DNA from 3 places in the Pseudoalteromonas sp. SCSIO 43210 genome. Region 3 is predicted to be linked to each of the others. Evidence: predicted binding sites of a transcription regulator. Region 3 holds the regulator's gene; each other region holds the start of a gene.
The links. Region 3 encodes sigma-54, which starts transcription at its own class of promoters, with help from an activator protein. Its sites were predicted from a motif close to GTTGGCACGNNNNTNGNNT; they were not measured.
Positions count from the first base shown of each region.

Region 1: a site for sigma-54 is predicted at 2,507-2,525, ahead of LOS73_RS13740 (EF-hand domain-containing protein). Genes of this name have one in related genera too.
Region 2: a site for sigma-54 is predicted at 1,869-1,887, ahead of LOS73_RS20325 (TorF family putative porin). Genes of this name have one in related genera too.

Region 1 covers NZ_CP087225.1:3,211,519-3,215,810, reverse strand. Annotated here, with positions in the region: gene LOS73_RS13760 (putative RNA methyltransferase) at 1-213, opposite strand, end outside; gene LOS73_RS13755 (energy-coupling factor ABC transporter permease) at 210-857, opposite strand; gene xthA (exodeoxyribonuclease III) at 863-1,669, opposite strand; gene LOS73_RS13745 (exonuclease III) at 1,910-2,341, shown strand; gene LOS73_RS13740 (EF-hand domain-containing protein) at 2,566-3,087, shown strand; gene scpB (SMC-Scp complex subunit ScpB) at 3,240-3,830, shown strand; gene rluB (23S rRNA pseudouridine(2605) synthase RluB) at 3,827-4,292, shown strand, end outside.
Region 2 covers NZ_CP087225.1:4,692,830-4,697,121, reverse strand. Annotated here, with positions in the region: gene LOS73_RS20340 (ABC transporter permease/M1 family aminopeptidase) at 1-128, shown strand, start outside; gene LOS73_RS20335 (Bor family protein) at 390-701, shown strand; gene LOS73_RS20330 (Bor/Iss family lipoprotein) at 698-1,021, shown strand; gene LOS73_RS20325 (TorF family putative porin) at 1,083-1,769, opposite strand; gene LOS73_RS20320 (hypothetical protein) at 2,048-3,211, opposite strand; gene LOS73_RS20315 (AsmA family protein) at 3,645-4,292, shown strand, end outside.
Region 3 covers NZ_CP087225.1:750,723-755,014, reverse strand. Annotated here, with positions in the region: gene lptC (LPS export ABC transporter periplasmic protein LptC) at 1-359, shown strand, start outside; gene lptA (lipopolysaccharide transport periplasmic protein LptA) at 349-891, shown strand; gene lptB (LPS export ABC transporter ATP-binding protein) at 888-1,613, shown strand; gene LOS73_RS03325 (RNA polymerase factor sigma-54) at 1,683-3,182, shown strand; gene hpf (ribosome hibernation promoting factor) at 3,209-3,496, shown strand; gene ptsN (PTS IIA-like nitrogen regulatory protein PtsN) at 3,501-3,953, shown strand; gene rapZ (RNase adapter RapZ) at 3,973-4,292, shown strand, end outside.

The sequences.
Region 1 (4,292 bases), 2.5 Mb from region 3:
AAAGCCATAATAGCCACGCTCTAAAAATGCACGCCTAGCTTGTACCATTTCAAGCGAATCGCCTGGTTGTTTTGAGTTTTTTTGTTGCACAGGCAGTAAATTAACATAGCCCTCTTTAGCAACATCAAAGCTATGGTTGTTAGCACAACGAAGTGTTGAATCAGTTTTCAAAAGTGCGTGGTTACACAGTGGGCATTGATATTGTAGACTCATGAGTCTAGGTAGTCCTTATCGTAAAAAGTTTTTACCCAATGCGGGCGATAGGTGATCATAACTGTTATAGCCATACCGTTGAGCATTGCTTCAGGAAACCAAATTATGGCACTTAAATAAACGTAGTTATCTGCGAGTTCTTGCCAATTGTATTGCCCTATAGCTAAGTAAAATAAAGCACCTAGGCTTATTTTTATACAGGCTATAACCCCTGCAGTTATGAACGCACAAACAAATATATAAACAAAAAAATGACGAGGTAAATACTGGTAACTAATTATAAAGCCAAGGTAGCTTAGTAAAATAGGAATAAACGCACCAATAAGCAGTTGAACTGGTAACAGTTCAAGTTCAATTTGACCAAATGCAGTCAGTAGGGCTGTGGCAAGTAGGCTACTTAAAATAGTCAATCGCCAGCCTAAAATTAATGTTGCAGCTGTAACGCCTAATATGTGTAAATCGAGGCCAGTTAAAATTCCTGCTTTTATTCGCCAAAGCACTGCAAACACTAACGCACATGCAAGCACGCCAGTTTGACGGGCTGGCGTATTAAGCAATGTTTTATATGTTTTTTTATCAAAGCTTAGTAGGGCAATAATAATTACAAGGGCCCAAAGTAGCCCTTGTATTGTTATGCTGAGCATAGTAATTACTTAAATGTTGACCATATAGGGGCATGATCTGAGGGTTTTTCAATACCGCGCAGTTCGTAATCAATACCAGTATCTATACAGCGTGCTGCAAGCTCATTAGTTGCAAGTACTACATCTATTCGAAGTCCTCGGTTATCTACAAACCCCTTAGAGCGATAGTCAAACCATGAGTATTGATCGTCTGTTTCTGGGTTTTGTTCTCTAAAGGTGTCTTTAAAGCCCCAATTAAGTAATGTTGCAAGCCATTCACGCTCTACCGGTTGGAAAGAACATTTACCCGTTTTTAACCAACGTTTAGCATTTACTTCACCAATACCAATATCTAAATCGGTAGGTGATATGTTGATATCGCCCATAACAATTATATCTTGATCGGGTGTATGGTTTGTTTCAAGGTGAGTCATCAAGTCAATATAGAACTGGCGTTTATAAGGGAATTTAGTTTCGTGATTGATATTATCGCCTTGCGGGAAATAACCATTCATTACGGTTAAATCACGACCGTTTTCTTGCTCTACAGTAACGCTTATCATGCGTTTTTGCGATTCCTCTGTATCGGTAGCAAATCCTTTTAAGACCGATTTAGGCTCTTTCTTGCATAACATAGCCACACCATAATGTGCCTTTTGACCATGGTAATAAACGTGGTACCCCATTTTTTGCACATCTTCTAGTGGGAACGCCTCATCATGAACCTTAATCTCTTGCAGTCCAATCACGTCTGGTTGATGTTTATCGATAATTGCTTGTAATTGATGAAGACGAGCACGCAGACCATTGATATTGAAAGAAATCACTTTCATTGAATTTACCTTAAAATTGGTTCTATTTAATGCACTAAATTGTATCAGTATTTACGCGTACATAACATGACTGAAATGGATAAAATCGCTGCATAATTGTTGACCAAATGGTGTTTAAAGTTTAAACATTGTTAATGCTATATTAATTTGTTAAATAAATAAAAAATTCAATTGATATCTAAAAAGTAGGTTATATAATGCGCGAAATTACTCAATAAGCTCGTTCAAATAGGATCTCACATGAAAACACAACTAATTTTAGCTGCAGCACTTTTAGCATCAACTACGGTCTCGGCACAAAGTAATTCGTATTTTAGTAAAGATAATAAAATAGAATCTAAATTGTGTGTATTAAGTGCCAATAAAGGCTTTTCTGCCGCTCGTAAAGAAGCAGCCCAGCATGGTGTGTTTTTATCACGCTTTTCACAAAGTATTTTGTGTAATGGCGAAGATATTCGTGATATTGCTAAAAAAGGAACAACTACTGAAGTGATTAAAACTAAAGTTGAAGTGTTTGCTAAAGACACTCAACAAGAAACACAACTGTGTATGACTGCTTTAAAACAAGGTCTAGCGCCAGTTCGTCAAAAAATCGGTAATTTAAACTCTCTAAAGTGTAATGGTCAAAAAGTAACTGATTTTGTAAAACGTTATCAAAATGCGGCTATTTAATAACACAAAGATTTGAAAAGCATGCCCAGTATATTTATATATACTGGGCTTTTTTTTTGCAAAAATTACAAAGCACTTTGCAAAGTTTTCAGATATAACTTATTGAAATTGTTTGTTAAATGCTCTATTTATTTGTAACTATTTGATTTTAATTAGTTAACTAACATTGGCATCCGAATTGTATTAGCTAAAGTGACATTTATTTAATTACAAGGACACGTCTTATGAAAAAGTTAACATTAGCAACAACAATTTTAGCATCTTTGAGCCTCGCGGCTTGTTCTTCAAATCAAGGCCTTGAGAAAATAGACAGTGATTTTGCAAGCCTGGACAACGACAGCGATGGCTACATTTCAAAAGTCGAAGCGGATGATGATAGCATCTGGGAGCATTTTTCGAATATTGATACCAATATGGATAATGAAATTAGCCGTAAAGAATTTAACGCCTACATGCAGCTTAATGCAGGTAAAGTGGCGACTGATAGTGACGTAAGTGAATCAGCGTTTAAAGCTGAAATAGCTAAGTTTGATAAAATTGAGAGTAGTTTTTCAAGTTTAGATAATGATAGCAACGGTTATATTTCGATTGCTGAAGGCAACGATGATGATATTTCAAATCATTTTGGTTATATGGATGAAAACCAAGATAAGCGCATCAGTAAAAGCGAGTTTATGGGTTACATTAAAAAATACGGTAACGCAGTAGCTGAAGATGATGCATTAGAAGCCATTAAACATAGCTAATATTTGTTGTTTTAAAGAGTAAATTATAAGCCAGTGATAATCACTGGCTTTTTTTGTGTTTAAAATCTAGTTATTTAGTAGATATATTTTCCTAGTTTGGTGTTGTTCTGTCATAATAGATGGCTGTGTATTTTTATTTGTTAAGAGTGTGTATGGCGGGTCGGCGAATTAGTGATGAACAACTAGTTGAGATCATTGAAGCAGCTATTTTTGTTGCAGATAAGCCTTTTAGTAAGCGCCACCTTAAAGACGTAGTATTAATAGATTTAGCTATTTCTATGGCGCGAATAAACGACGCAATAGATACTATACAAGAACATTTTCAAACTCGTGGTATTCGTCTAGTCGAAGTTGGCAGTGGTTATCGCTTTCAGGCATGTAGTAGTTTAAGCCCTTGGTTAAATAATTTGTGGCAAGAACGTGCGCCTAAGTATTCACGTGCTTTACTGGAAACATTATCGCTTATTGCATACAGGCAGCCCATTACACGTGGCGAAATTGAGCAAGTAAGGGGAGTTACTACGGGTTCGAATATTATAAAAACCTTACTCGAAAGAGAGTGGGTTAAAGTGGTAGGGCATAAAGAGGTTCCGGGTAAACCGGCTTTATATGCAACTACAAAACAATTTTTAGATTATTTTTCGTTAACAGGTTTAGATAATTTACCAGCACTGCCAACAGAGCAGCAAAGTAAAATTAACCAGTTATTAAGTGATCCTTCTGTGAGAGAACCATCCGAATGAGTATACAAGGTGAAAAGTTACAAAAAGTCCTAGCCCGTGCAGGCGTAGGCTCGCGCCGTGAAATGGAAAAATACATTGATGCAAACCGCGTTAGTGTAAACGGTAAAGTGGCAAAGTTAGGCGACCGTGTTGAGGAAACAGACTTAATTCGTGTTGACGGACACACTGTGAAAATTGAAGAAAAAGCAGATAGAATTTGTCGTGTAATTATGTATAACAAACCAGAAGGTGAGCTAAGTACACGTAAAGATCCAGAAGGGCGTCGTACTGTATTTGACCGACTTCCTCGTATTGATGGCGATCGTTGGATTGCAGTAGGCCGCTTAGACGTTAATACATCAGGTTTGATGCTGTTTACTAATGATGGTGAGCTAGCAAACCGTTTAATGCACCCAAGTTATGAAGTAGAACGTGAATACTCTGCACGTGTATTTGGTGAAGTAACCAACGAAACGGTTAAAA
Region 2 (4,292 bases), 1.0 Mb from region 3:
AGCACGAGATAAAAACGGGTGTAAATACCATTATACTAAAGGTAACTGAATTACCTAAATTTGCAGGTGTTGATCCTTTTATTAAGTTAATTGACAAGAAAAGTGGCGATAATATTAAAGCACTGTAGCTTTTAAGTGCAGTATAAAAAATGCCAGTTGTTTTACTGACTGGCATTTTTATAGCTATTGAAAGAGATTATTGATAGCTAACAGTAAAGTTATTTTTACTATATCTAAACTCATTTAGTAAGTAGCCCTCATCCTAAACTTTGTAGAAAATTGTATAAATTTTTGTATCAATCGCTACATTTTCCCCACACCTTCTTACTAACTTAACTTTAGTTTTTTTGTACACTGCTGTCATTAAGAGTAAACAACAAGGGATAAGAATGAAGCAGCTAATGATAAGCGTTTTAATACTAAGTCTAACCGCTTGCTCTGCGGTGACAATTCAGCCACAGCAAGCAGCCAAAATAACAAGCAAAGCGAGTTATGAAGATAGTCGACCGTTCTTTTTATGGGGATTGGTTGGAGAAGAGCGCGTTGATGTGAAAAAAGTATGTGTAGATAAATCAGTGACTCAAATGCAGTCACAACAAACGTTTAGTGATGGAGCACTTAGTTTAATTACACTTGGTATATATGCACCTCACACTATTAAAGTATGGTGCGAAGATGAAATAGTAGGAGAGGCATTATGAGTATTAAGTTACTTATAACAAGTTGTATGCTGATTATATTAACGGGATGTACGAACATTTACTTTGATAATGGTGTACAAGACAACGTGAGCAATAAAACTCAAGAGAGTTCACAATGGCATCATAATTTTGCTCTTGCATTATATGAAGGATCTAAGCCGTTAGATTTAAGTACTCATTGCCCACAAGGTGAATGGCAAAGTGTCCATACGTATAAATCGTTTACTAATGGTTTGGCAGAGGTGGCTGTTAATCAAATTGCTCCGGCTTGGTACCCTAAAACAGTTGAAGTGAGTTGTACTAAGGTGCCATTCAAGTAATATTATAAACGAGAAAAGGGCCAAAAGGCCCTTCGTGTTGCAGCAAGTAACACATTCTTTTTTATAAGTTAAAGTCTACAGAGTAAGCTACGTAGGCTTTAATATCTGAATCATCTATATCTGTATCAGACAAACCAAAAGTAAAACCGTCTTTTGAAATAGATATACCGTAATCTAAGATATTGTCGTCACCAATAAAATCACCAGAGTAATGACCTAAATGTAGTGCCATTTCAGTACCGTTACTACCGACAGCAAAGCCATAATCAGCAGTTAGGTAAAGTGAGTCGCCAAAGTCTGTACCGTCACCACTTGCAGCTGATGTTGCAAGTACAGAAGCGCCAAACGTGAAGCCTTCAACACTAATACTACCGTAAATTTCAGAGAAATCTGCGTCAGCTTCAGAAGCTGCGTCTGGGTAAGCGTAATAAATATAACCAACATCGTAACTAACACTTTCGTTAATGTCGCCACCGAAGCCTGCGTATAAGTCAAGCTCGTAGGTCATTTCGTCAGCCCAAGATGCATTTGAAGCCCAAGTACCGGCATAAAAACCAGACTCATTAGCGTAGTCAATACCACCGGATATTGCCGCATCACCACCCGTTTGCTCTTGGCCGCGCCATAAGTAATTTGATGTTGCTGCCGCATTTGCTGTTACTTCAGCTTGAACTGATGTTGAGATTACCGATGTTGCAGCCATTAATGCGATGATGCTAATCGCAATTGTTTTTTTTAGTTTGAGCATGTCCATTTCCCGTTATATGATTTTTGCATGCCAAGGTTTTATTATGTATTGCTTTAACCTTTTAACTGGATGCATTTTTATTGTTTAACTGGGGAGATGGTGCACTGTGTGTGCCAGCTTGGTTTTATTTATTTTAAAATGTATTTTTATAGTTTAAAAATAATGACTTACAAAGGAGTAGTGTTTTCTTATTGAGGTAATTTTAATAAGTGTTCGCACGCTGCTGGTGCATAAATTAACCTAACCGCACCATTAAAGTACAGCTAGGTTAGATTTATTTAGCCGAAAATAGTACGCATTAGACTAATTGTTTCGTTAACGCCTCGACCTTTTTGTACTTCATTAATGATCGAGTCACGTTTGCTGCGAATATGCTCAGGAATATCGTCAGCAGCAAGAGCACGGTCTACTAAAATTTCTGCAGACTCTTTGCCTCTACGTTGAGTTTTACCTGTCGTTGTTGTACTACGCTTAGGCTTGCTAAGTAACTTGATGTAGTTTGAACTGTCAGGTGTTTTAGTGTCTGCATAATAAAAGAAACATGGGATCAGTGCTTTAATAGCAACTAACTGTTCCTCTAGTTCGTTACTTGCATTAGCCATTTTATACCACGACATAGCTTGAATACCTTTAACGATATCTTGCCAGTAACGCTCAAAATCACTATTTTTAAGTTTTGGAACTCCAAGAGCGCCACATAATGCATCTAATCGATTATTTGTAATCGGAGTAAATAAATCAGGGCGGCGCATTGCTAGCAAGCGAGTTGCAGGGGCTAGCGTTGGTTTTTCATTGTTGTCGGTAAACACTTTTGAGTAAGCAGCAACAAATTGCTGGTATTCATATTGAGTGATATCACCTTCAAGTGGGATGTTTGCTAGAGCTGCATCAAAATCACCTGGTAAATCGCTAAGCATTTGATGAAAGCTTTTTGCACTCTTAGTTGAGGCAAACCATTCAACATCAAAGTTGTATGTGCTTGGATCAAGTGACGCCATATGCTTACCGCTAAACGCAAGTAAATCTTCAGGAATCATATCTTTAAGAGATTGTTCACGAATGCTTTTAATGTAGTCTACTAAGCGAAGCTGTTCATCAAGAGCAATAACGTCTTTGTGTTGTTCTACAAATACACTTACAACAGGCCACGGAGCAATACGTAAAGTTTTAACCTGTAAAAAGCTGATAGCTGAAATAAGCTGATCGTGTAGCTTCTTAAGTATAGGTAATTGTTGCGGCTCTAGTAAATCGTAGTTCATACGATCTCTACTTGCATTTAATAGTTCGTAACACCAAGGTAAAAAATCATCAGGGTGGTTTTCTACTTTCACGGCCATAAGGTTAAGGCTTAACTCTGAAGATTGCTTCAGAATGTTCTGATAGATTTGATTTTCTTGTTCGCCTAGCGTCATTTTTGACGGTGAAATTAGCAGTTTTTTCATGCCTTGTAGAATCTCCGGATTAGATATATATTTTTTTGCTGGTCTATTTTAGCGCAATTACATCAATAACAACAGCGCTGTCCTCAATGCTTAATAGTGACAGGGGATAAATATCTATACTTTTCAATGTATCAAGATTAAATTATAGGTAAATATTAGTTATTTTGATTTGAGGTTTTTGTGAGATATTGTCATTAAATTTACAATGTTTAATTTCAAGAGCACTAAATTGAATTATTTAGTTAATGCTTTTTTATAGCATTAACCATTTCATTAGTACTCTACTATATGTTTTTTATGCTGAAATTTTCAGCACGGATTCATATCATGCCAAATAAGTTAAACTAAATAGCATTTTTACAACTTCAGCAATGATTTTAAAGCTAACACTCGCTATGATAAGAACATTATTTGCACGTTTGAAAGGACGATCATGAAAACCTTACTTAAAATTGTAGGTGTAATACTTTTATTATGTATAGCACTAATTGCTGCCGCACCGTTTTTAATTCCTACTGATACTATTTTTAATAAAGTGTCGCAGCAGGTAGAACAAACAACTGGGCGCACTCTTACTATTAAAGGTGATAAAACACTTAGCGTATTCCCTGCATTAAAGTTAGAACTTAACGACGTGCATTTTGCAAATATGGGATCAGGTTCGCGCGCCGACATGGCGAGTATGAAACAGCTTGCTGTACATATACCTTGGTTTTCATTATTTGGTGGTGAGTTTAAATTAGATAAGTTTGTTATAAACGAACCAAATATCCTATTAGAAACCGACAAAAATGGTAAAGCTAATTGGCAGTTGTTTGATGCAGTTGCAGAGCAACCTAAAGAGCAAAGCCAATCAGGTGAAGCAATAAAGCTTCCAGATAACTTTGATATTGAGTTAGGTGAGGTTGCTATTTATGGCGGCACATTTACCTATCTAGATGGGCAAACAGGTGCTAAGCAACAGATTAGTGATTTAGAACTCGCTATTTTACTTCCATCACTTCGTAAAACATTAGAAGTAAAAGGGGGTATTACTTATATGCAGGAGCGTTTTGAGCTTGATATAAAATTAGATACTCCA
Region 3 (4,292 bases):
CTAAAATGGAATTATATCAACAGTTAGGCTTTACCTTTTTTGAAAAGCCCATTTTCACCTTATATAACGAAAAACAAACATGGCGAATAAATGCAGACGAAGCAACGTTATATGAAGGAAAACAATTAATTTTAGAAGGTAACGTGGTTGCCAATAATCTTACTGATAATGCAATGATAGACAAGATTAATGCGGATAATATTCAAGTAGATATAAAACTACTCACGATGCGTTCAGAGCAACCCGTTATTGTTACGGGACCCAATTTAAAGATCACCGGTAAAGGCCTTGAAGCCGATTTAAAAACTGAAGTGATAAAACTTATTAACCATACGCGAACTATATATTATGACCAATAAAATTTCAAAAATACTTATTATTCCGACACTTATACTAGCTTTCAACCTTAGCGCTGCTGAACAAGCGATTCAACCTGCAGCGAATCAAATATCAATAAGTGCCGACAAACAAGAAGGCCAATTAAAAGAAAACGTCGGAATTTTTGAAAAAAATGTTGAGATTATTCACGGCAACCGTCGTATTACAGCCAACCGTTTAGAAGTACATAAACGTGATGAATTAGGCGATAATAAACAGCTACTAATTGCAACTGGTAGCCCTGCATATTTCGAAGAAAAACAAACTGATGGCACTATAATGAGCGCCAGCGCAAACGAAGTTCGTTATGATGTAGCTAAACGATTTTTAACCCTTATTGGCGATGCACAAGTATCGCAAGCGGGTCAAAAAATAAATGCCAAGAGTATTACTTACGATATGCAACAGCAATTAATTAGCGCTGAAAAAGACGAAAACTCAACCGATCGTGTGCATACTATTTTAGTACCTATTGAGACTAAAAAAGAAAAAAACGATAAAGGTCAGCCATGAGTACATTAAAAGCAGAACTATTAGCTAAAAGTTATAAAGGCCGTGAAGTTGTAAAAAATGTAGGTCTGGAAGTAAAGGCTGGCAGCATAGTCGGGTTACTTGGCCCTAATGGTGCAGGTAAAACCACAACGTTTTATATGATTGTAGGCCTTGTACCTAGTGATAAAGGCAAGATTTCTATCGACGATAACGATATTACTCTTTTACCTATGCATAGTCGTGCTAGATTAGGCATTGGTTACTTACCCCAAGAATCATCAATTTTTAGAAAGCTTACTGTTTATCAAAATTTAATGGCTATTTTAGAAACACGTAAAGAGCTGAATAAGCAAGCAAGAGAAGACACACTTAACAATTTATTAGATGAATTTAGTATTCAGCACATTCGTGATAGCCAAGGTATGGCATTATCAGGAGGCGAGCGTCGCCGAGTTGAAATAGCGCGAGCACTAGCCGCTGATCCTAAATTTATATTGCTTGATGAGCCTTTTGCTGGTGTTGACCCTATTTCAGTGTTAGATATAAAGAAAATAATAGAACATCTTAAAAATCGTGGTATTGGTGTGTTAATTACCGACCATAATGTAAGAGAAACTCTTGATGTTTGCGAAAAAGCCTACATAGTTTCTCATGGTGAGTTAATTGCATCAGGCACTCCAGAACACGTATTAAACGATAAAACAGTACGTGATGTTTATTTAGGCGAACAATTTAGGCTGTAACATTTACGCCATGTCTTTAAGCATCTGCTAGTATTAATTATAACAACATAAAAGGATTGTTAGAGATACATGAGGCAATCATTACAGCTGCGCATGGGCCAGCAACTTACAATGACTCCACAGCTGCAACAAGCAATTCGCCTGTTGCAACTCAGTACATTGGATCTCCAGCAAGAAATACAAGAAGCACTCGACAGCAACCCCCTATTAGAGGTTGAAGAGCAAGATTACGCCGAAGATTCTGCTGGTAAAAACGAGCAAAAAGCAGATAACGACGATGTCACTGTTAGCGCAAATGCTGATGATGTTCCGAGCGAATATGAGCAAGACAGTGGTGAAGCACTTGCTAAAGATACGCTAAGTGATGAAATGGCTATGGATGTTAGTTGGGATGAATATATGAGCGCAGCCCCAGCGTCATCATCAGGACCAATGCCTGAAGATGAATCTATATACCAAGGCTCCTCAACTGAAACGCTCCATGAATACCTAATGTGGCAACTACAACTGACTCCCTTTAGTCCTACCGATGAAGCGATTGCGATTGCGATTGTTGAAGCCGTCGATGATTCGGGTATTTTAACGCTAAGCTGCGAAGAAATTTTAGAAAGTTTTAATCAAGAGAACGAAGAAGACAACGAAGTTGAACTTGACGAAATAGAAGCTGTTTTAAAACGAATTCAATTGTTTGACCCTGTTGGTATTGCAGCACGTAGTTTACAAGAATGCTTATGTATTCAGCTGAACCAATACGATAAAGAAACACCCTATATTAATGAAACAAAAATGATTTTAACCGAGCACATTGATCTATTAGCTGCTCGCGACTATCGTACATTAATGAAAAAAACAAAGCTCAAAGAAGAAGAGCTTAAAGAAATAATGACTTTAATACATACTCTTAGCCCAAAACCGGCGGATACTATAGTTAGAGAAGAATCTGAGTATGTAATTCCTGATGTATCGGTGAAAAAAATAAAAGGTCGCTGGGTTGTTGAACTAAACCCAGATAGCATGCCTAAAATCAGAGTCAACAGCCAATATGCAGCAATGTCACGCACCGTTAAATCAAGTGGTGATAGCCAGTTTATTCGCTCGCATCTACAAGAAGCTAAATGGTTTATTAAAAGTTTAGAAAGTAGAAACGATACACTATTAAAAGTAACTAATTGTATTGTTAAGCAACAACAAGGTTTTTTTGAGCATGGCCCCGAAGCCATGAAACCAATGGTTTTAAATGATGTAGCAGAAATGGTCGAAATGCACGAATCAACTATTTCACGCGTAACAACTCAAAAATATATGCATACACCTCGCGGTATTTTTGAGCTTAAATATTTTTTCTCAAGCCATGTAAGTACTGAAAATGGAGGCGAATGCTCATCAACAGCAATACGCGCTCTCATTAAAAAATTAATCGCAGCAGAAAACTCAGCAAAACCATTGAGTGATAGTAAAATTGCAGATATATTAGCTGAGCAAGGAATAAAAGTAGCGAGACGTACAATCGCAAAGTATCGCGAATCTCTAGCTATTCCACCGTCAAATCAGCGAAAAAGTTTGATTTAAGACGCTAAACAAAGAGGGTAATGCTTATGCAACTAAACTTAACTGGTCGTCACGTAGAAGTAACTGATTCATTAAGAGATTATGTAAATACCAAATTTGCGAAGCTAGAAAGACACTCAGATCATATTAATAATGTTCATGTCATTCTTGATATAGAAAAATTAAACCAAAAAGCTGAGGCAACGATTCATGTAAGTGGAGCTGAGTTATTTGCCTCTACTGAACATCAAGATATGTACGCCGCCATTGACTCGCTGATTGACAAGCTCGATCGCCAAGTTATTAAACACAAAGAGAAGCTTGCTCGACACTAATATTATGAAATTAAGTTCACTTATATGTCAGGACTGCAGCAGAGCTGCGGTCCTTTTTAATAGTAAAAAAAGAATTTTAGAGTTCATCAGTCAACTTGCTCATGACAAGCTCCCATATCTTTCTCAACAAGATATTCTCAGCGCCTTAATGAATAGAGAAAAACTGGGAAGCACTGGTATAGGAAGAGGCATTGCAATCCCTCATGGGCGAATGAGCGGCGCAGAAGAGCCCTTAGCACTCGTATTAGTAAGCGAAACACCTATTAATTTTGATGCAATAGATAATCGCCCTGTTGATATATTTGTTGCTCTCATCGTACCTGATGGCGATAACCAGCAGCACTTAAAGACGCTCGCAACGATAGCTGATAAACTAAATAATAAAGATTTTTGTAAACAGTTACGCAGCGCAAAATCAGATACTGAACTGTATCAAGTTATTGTAGAACAATCGTAATTAACATAATGGGTGATAAATGGAATTAATTATCATAAGTGGCCGTTCCGGTTCTGGAAAATCGGTTGCTTTACGCGTAGTTGAAGATTTAGGTTATTATTGCGTAGATAATATTCCAATTAATCTGCTACCTTCTTTAGTGAGAAGTGTATCTGATAACTACGACAAAATTGCAGTTAGTATTGATGTCCGTAATTTACCAAAAGAGCAAGATGAATTTAACGATATCCTTGAATACTTACCTGGCTTTGCTAAACCGACTCTGTTTTATCTAGACAGTGAGGATCAAACATTAATTAAACGTTTTTCTGAGACTCGCCGTCTACACCCGTTATCAGT